Regions from separate parts of the Lacrimispora sp. YZC11 genome, predicted to be linked through region 2. Evidence: riboswitches for the same ligand, from Rfam matches in the RefSeq annotation. Region 2 holds a riboswitch; the other holds the start of a gene.
What was found. A riboswitch is a leader RNA that binds a small molecule or an ion and turns the genes downstream of it on or off. The one in region 2 is predicted to bind glycine.

Region 1 (3,421 bases), on a different contig from region 2:
CACAAACCAGGCCTCATAAGGAGCCTCATTGATCTTTTCCGGTGCGTCCAGAAGTTCTTCATTGACTTCTGATACAACTCCGGTTACCGGGCAATATACATCCGAAACAGCTTTTACGGATTCCACATCGGCAAAAACTTCACCGGCTGTCGTCTCGTCACCTTCTTCCGGAAGATTGACGAAAACAAGCTCTCCCAATGACTGCTGGGCGTGATCCGTAAGTCCGACCAAAGCGGTTGTTTCATCCTCAAACCTCACCCATTCATGTGTTTTTGTGTAAACCAGATTTTCTAATACCTTCATATTTCCTTCTCCTTTTCCTTGTTATTGCCCACGTTATCCGGGCATGCAGATGCACCCAAAGGGTGTTACCTTAATGGTTTATTTTGATTTTTTATAAAATGGCAGGGCTACCACTTCTGCTTCTACTTCTCTTCCCCGGACGATTACCGATACTTTTGTACCTGCTTTCGTATATTCCTTTTCCAAAATAGCCATGGCTGCAGGGTAACCTAAATAGGGGCAATGGGTTCCCGATGTTGTAAAGCCTGCTTTCTTCCCGTTTACAAGTACATCTTCCTGTTCCCGTATGATTCCCCGCCCTGTTACTCTTAAGCCTACACGTTTTCTTATGAGGGAATCCTTATCCGGCAAATAGCTTTTACCGATAAAATCCTCCTTCTGCATTTTAACAGCAAACCCAAGACCGATTTCCACTGGATTTATATCATCGTTCATTTCATGTCCGTACAGCGGCATGCCGGCCTCCAGCCTCAGAGTGTCTCTGGCCCCCAGCCCGCAGGGGATCAGTCCATATTCCCTGCCTGCCTCCATGAGCGTTTCCCACATTGTCTCAGCATGTGCATTGTCTAGATAAAGCTCAAAACCATCTTCCCCTGTATAACCGGTTCTGGATACCATACATGTGATTCCGGCCACTTTTCCATCAAAAACTGCATGATAGTATTTTTCAGGAATATCTGTGGTAAGTTTCATAAGTATTTCCTGTGATCTGGGACCCTGCAGGGCGATTTGCGTGATTTTATCAGAAATGTCTTCAAACACCACTTCTCCTAATTTATGTTCCAGCATCCATTGGTAATCCTTTTCTTTATTGGAAGCATTAACAACGATAAAGTACTCCTCTTCTTTTTTCTTATAAACAATCAGATCGTCCACCGTTCCCCCGTGCTCATTGCACATGGGGCTGTATCTTGCCTGTCCGACCTCCATATCAGTGAAATCATTGGTCAGCAGCCGGTGCAGATTATCAAGTGCGTCTTTTCCCTTACAGATTATTTCCCCCATATGGGAAACATCAAAAAGCCCTGCCCTTGTTCTTACTGCCATATGCTCTTTTATGATCCCCTCTTCATATTGGATGGGAAGCAGATACCCGGCAAAAGGGACTATTTTGCCGTGATACTTCAGATGCATCTCATAAAGCGGTGTTTTTAGCTCCATGTCTTAATCCTCCTTAGATAATTTATATGATAATATAGGAACATCATCCGTTTATATGCACAAAAAAAGGCAGAAAGAAATATTCGTATGAAATATTCCTGTCTGCCTCTGTCCTTTTACCTGAAAGATTGACTTCTTCGGTACATAAATGTTCTCCAGAGTTACGTCCGAATCCGATCCTTTTGCCTGAGAGTTTCTGCATTCCCCTTCGGCGGCACAGATTGTGCTCTCTCTCGTATTCATCATCCGTTATTTATAATTGATATTATCAGAGTATTTTTGCACTGTCAATGATTTTTTGCACAACCTTTTGAAATGATTCTGACAACGAGCAGAGAACCCCAGGTGTATTAGGACTGATGTGTCAAACATAACATTTCCGTTTCCTATTTATATGACTTTTTTTGTAATCAAATGCAATTAGGTGATTCTATATAAGAATAACAAGATGAAGCATTAAATAAGCGGTATCATTTCGAAACTAACTTTTAAATATATATATAAAGCTAAAATTGAATGTATAATGTGTGATTCTAATATTGTTTTAAGGGAAAAGCAGGCTGCATTTCCCATTTCCACGGGCATTTTATCGTTTAATAATTAAAATCAATGGATGAAGCATACGTAATCATGGGTTTGCATGGCAGTTTTTGTTTGAGATTCCTTTTATTCTATCAAATTTATGGTGATAGCTTTTGGTCTTGTCATTGCTTCTATGGAGTACTTTACACCCTGGGTACCCATACCGGAGGCTTTTACTCCCAAAAACGGAAAATGGTCCGGGCCTCTTTCCGTTTTGTTATTAATCTGTACGGTTCCAACTTCTAATTTTTCAGCAATTCGAAAAGCCTTGTTAATATCATTGGTAAATACGGAAGACTGTAAGCCATATTCTGAGCGGTTAGCTATCTCTACCGCTTCATCCATATTTTTCACCCGGATAATAGGAAGAATTGGTGAAAACGGTTCTTTCCATGCAATCTCCATATCCACGGTTACTTTATCCAGCAAAGTAGGATAGACTAAATTACCTTCTCTCTTATTTCCGACAATAAGTTCTGCACCCTTTTCAATGGCATCCTGAATTAAGAATTCGGCAAAATCAGCAGCTTTCTGATCAATCAAAGGAGTGACTACTACACTATCCCGGGGATCTCCCACAGATAATTTTTCAATTCCCGTTTTCAGTTTGTCTACCAGCTGGTCTGCTACTTTATCAGTAGTAATAATACGCTTCACAGCCGTGCAACGCTGTCCGGAATAAGAAAATGCACCCTCTACAATATTTTTTGCCGCGTATTCCAGATCAGCATCTTCCAGTACAAGGGCCGCATCCTTACCGCCAAGTTCCAGTAATAAAGGGGTCATACAGGAAATCTTGGATAAATGCCTGCCAACCTCCGTACTGCCTGTAAAATTAATAAAGTCAATGCTTTCATGCGTTACAATATAATCACCAATCTCACTGCCTTTACCGGTAACGGTTTGCAGCACTCCTTCCGGCAATCCGGCATCCTGTAATGCGTTTACAAGGTGAAGAGCGCTGATAGCTCCCTGTGTCGCCGGTTTTAATATAACCGTGTTGCCCCCGATCAACGCCGGTGCTATCTTGGAAGCTGATAAATTAATTGGGTAATTAAAAGGTGATATGGCTAATACGGTACCAAGAGGAATTCTTTTTACATAGGATATCTTATTGCGGGAGCCACCTGGGAAATTTTCACCGCTTACTGCTATTCCTTCCAGACTTTTTCCTGCATCTGCAGTAAAACGGAGGAAATCTGCGGTTCTCTTCACTTCTGATATGGAAGATTTCTTATCTTTTGCAATCTCCATCATCAGGATATTTGATATTTCTTCTGCCCTTTCCTCCAAAAGCTCTGCCGCTTTGTATAATATCCGGGCCCTTTCAAATATTGGTATACCGGTCCACAAAGAGAGACTTTCTTTCGAATAC
Region 2 (3,421 bases):
CTGGCTGCATCTTGGCTTCCATGCCTTTTATTACAAGGATTTTTCAAAAGCAAAGAAAAGTTTCTTAAATTCCTATAACTGCTCCGAAAATCCTTGGGCTAAGCTGGGGTTAGCTGCGGTTTACAGGTTTGAGGAGGATAAGCAGAGTGCCGTATCTTCTGCATTAGAAGGCATTAAACTATGCCGTAATAGCCTGTCTTATACAAAAGGAGTATTAAAGCTATTAAATGATTGCGGCGCATACCGTGAAATGGAAGAATTGTACTCAGGCCTTCCAGATCAAATTGCAGGGGAAGGAAGAATAAGGTTTTATTACATCATTGCCTTGAAGGAGCTTGGAAAATTTGCTCAAGCGTATGAGCTGTTAATGAAGGATGGCGGTTTGATCGTTGAAGATATACGGGAGGGCGAGGATGCAATAGGAACTGTGTGGGAGGAGATTTACCGGAAACTCTACCCGGAGGGGCAAGAAAAAATGCCCCATGTATTCTGCTTTAAATCCTTTTAGCTCAATAAATGGCAAGTGCCTCAAAAAATGAGGCACTTGCCATTTATTACTTATCCACCACCGGAATCGGCGTTTCGTCCCTTTCGTCTAAGTGGTTCAGATAGTACTTTGTATCCTTAGCCACAACGCCAGATAAAAGCAGCACGGCCACAAGATTGGGAATCGCCATCAGTGCGTTTAGGATGTCTGAAATCGTCCACACCAGATCCAGAGACAGCACAGGGCCGACAACTACGATTGACACGAAGATGATTTTATAGGGCAGCATTCCCTTGGCGCCAAATAAGTACTCGCAGCAGCGTTCTCCGTAATAGGACCAGCCAAGAATGGTGGAATAAGCAAAGGTAATGATGCCCACGACTAAAATCACCGGGCCAAGAACAGGAATCTGACGGAAAGCGGCAGTGGTCATCTGACCGCCGTTTTGAATCATATCCATGTTGATGTCCGGGTTCTTCATGATAGTTGAAACAAGAACCAGACCGGTCATAAGGCAGACAACAACCGTATCCCAGAAGGTGCCGGTTGAGGAAACCAGCGCTTGGCGTACCGGATTGCGTGTCTGTGCCGCCGAAGCTACTAACGGTGCAGAACCCATACCGGACTCATTGGAGAACAAGCCGCGGGCAATGCCGTACTGCATAGCAAGCATAATGCCCCGGCCAACCAAGCCGCCTGCGACCGCACCGGGTCTAAAGGCCAGGGTTATAATCGCCTTCAGCGCAGGAATGATGAAATCAGCGTTGATACTAAGAATGATCAGACAGCCTGCCACATAGAAAGCAGCCATAAATGGTACAAGCTTTTCGCACACCGTTGCGATGGACTTGATGCCCCCGATAATAACCACAGCGGTAATCACACCGAAGACAAGGCCGATCGCTATGCGTGGGATCGGCAGCGGTACGTTGTTTTCAATAATCTCAGCAATAGCGTTGATCTGAGTTCCGCTTCCAATACCAAAGGAAGCAAACAGTGCGAACAGGGCAAAGAGTATGCCCAGCCACTTTAAGCCCAGTGCACGCTCCAGTGCATACATGGCACCTCCCTGCATTCGTCCATCCTTTGTCTGTACACGATATTTAACTGCAATCAGGGACTCAGAATATTTGGTGGCAATGCCGAATACACCGGTCAGCCAGCACCAGAGAACTGCGCCCGGACCGCCTAAGAACACGGCTGTACCAACACCCACAATATTGCCAGTGCCGATGGTGGAGGCAAGGGCAGTAGTCAGCGCTTGAAACTGGCTGACCTCACCTGGTGAATCAGGGTCTTTTGTCACGGAAAGTTTAATGGCTGTAAAGGTTTTGCGCTGGATAAAGCCTGTGCGTACGGTCAAAAAGAGGTGAGTGCCAAACAGAAGTACAATCATGGGTAACCCCCAAATTGCTGAGTCCAGCTTGTTGAAAAGTTCAATAACTGTTTGCATTGTTTTCTACTTCCCTTCCTTCATATTTTTTGATAAAAAAAGAGTGGGATATACTCCCACTCACAAAAAAACAGAGATCATGCGATATTCCAAAAAGAAAGTGAAACAATCGCCTCTGTCCTTTTGCCTGAGAGTTTCGCGCCTAAGCGCTTGCCCCTTCGGCCCCTGCGTGGTAGCAGATGTCTCCAGAGTGCCATCCATCCACGGTCTGCGCTGGGCGCATTCCGGAGATTTCATATGGCGAATATTTAAAGAATGGTGTCATTATACATTATGGATTAAAATTTTGCAAGAACTTTATCCATGTTCGCCGCGTATTTTGAAACCGAATAGGAAATATAGTTATAACCGCCTGAACCAAGATAACCTGCTTGGGAGGTGATATTTATAATGTAAGTAAACAGGTCAGAGTAGTTTTGATAACTTATTAATAATCAGGTCGATCGTAATGAGTAAAATAGCCTGTGAATCCAGGAACAACTGATTTTTATCCAAATTTAAAGATGGGATAGAAATAAAGCAGTCATATTTATTGGAATATTTAGCCTTGCTGTTTTGTGTGATAATTGCACAGGGAGTACAGCGGTCAAAAGAAGTTTTTGCGGCTGCAGTGATACAATCAGTAGTACCCGATACCGATATAAAAATATGGAAGTCAGAAGCAACAGAAAAAGAGGCTTTTTCACTAAAGATACCTCCATGGATTATTGCTTCAGAATCAATTCCCAATGATGCAAGACGATAGGAAAAATACGTGGCAGAAAGACCGCTTTCATGGAGACCGAATATTCGTATATGGGAAGAACCCAGAATATATTTACCGAGAGAAATAAGGCTGTCTTCACTTATATAGTCCGGAAGTTTTTGTATGCAGCTTAAATAATTTTCTATGATATCCATATTGGATTTAACAACTGTTGGATTTTTAAATCTACCGGACTGGAGATACTTGGAAACCTCGTATTTAAATTCAGAATATCCGTCGTAGCCCAGTTTCTGACAAAAACGCAGCAAGGCAGATTTCGAAACACCTGCTTTTGCGGCAACATTAATAATAGGGTAGGCTGAAATATAATCCGGATTATTAATGACAAATATTTTTATTTTCTCATCTGATTTCGTAAATTCTGATTCATGCAGATTGATCAATTCCATAGGATTCATATAATTTCTCCATAAATTATAACAAGTATTTTTGATTGTAAAAATTATAACATAACTAATATAAAAACAAAAGTGGTAAATTTCCCAAAATAAATGAGAAAATTATTGAAATAATGAGAAGATTAATGTATAATGTGAAAAACAGAATAAAGAGCGAGGTTAGAAAGGGGAAGGTATACTATTATGGAAGCACAGGCAAAAAAAACAGTATTGGAAAGAAGTACGGATTTTATTGAACAAAAAATTGCACCACCCCTGTTAAGTCTGTCACAGGTACGGTATCTGGAAGCATTACAGAGGACGTTTATAACATTAAT

Region 1: another riboswitch for glycine. It lies ahead of gcvT (glycine cleavage system aminomethyltransferase GcvT); the one in region 2 lies ahead of AC27IJ_RS23540 (alanine/glycine:cation symporter family protein).

The regions. Positions count from the first base shown of each region.
Region 1 is NZ_BAAJYQ010000006.1:285,521-288,941, forward strand. Features, by position in the region: gene gcvH (glycine cleavage system protein GcvH) at 1-303, opposite strand, end outside; gene gcvT (glycine cleavage system aminomethyltransferase GcvT) at 382-1,464, opposite strand; glycine riboswitch at 1,563-1,628, opposite strand; glycine riboswitch at 1,629-1,710, opposite strand; gene AC27IJ_RS07580 (NADP-dependent glyceraldehyde-3-phosphate dehydrogenase) at 2,131-3,421, opposite strand, start outside.
Region 2 is NZ_BAAJYQ010000020.1:437,366-440,786, forward strand. Features, by position in the region: gene AC27IJ_RS23535 (DUF5107 domain-containing protein) at 1-508, shown strand, start outside; gene AC27IJ_RS23540 (alanine/glycine:cation symporter family protein) at 555-1,940, opposite strand; glycine riboswitch at 2,047-2,139, opposite strand; gene AC27IJ_RS23545 (MurR/RpiR family transcriptional regulator) at 2,346-3,104, opposite strand; gene AC27IJ_RS23550 (PTS sugar transporter subunit IIC) at 3,288-3,421, shown strand, end outside.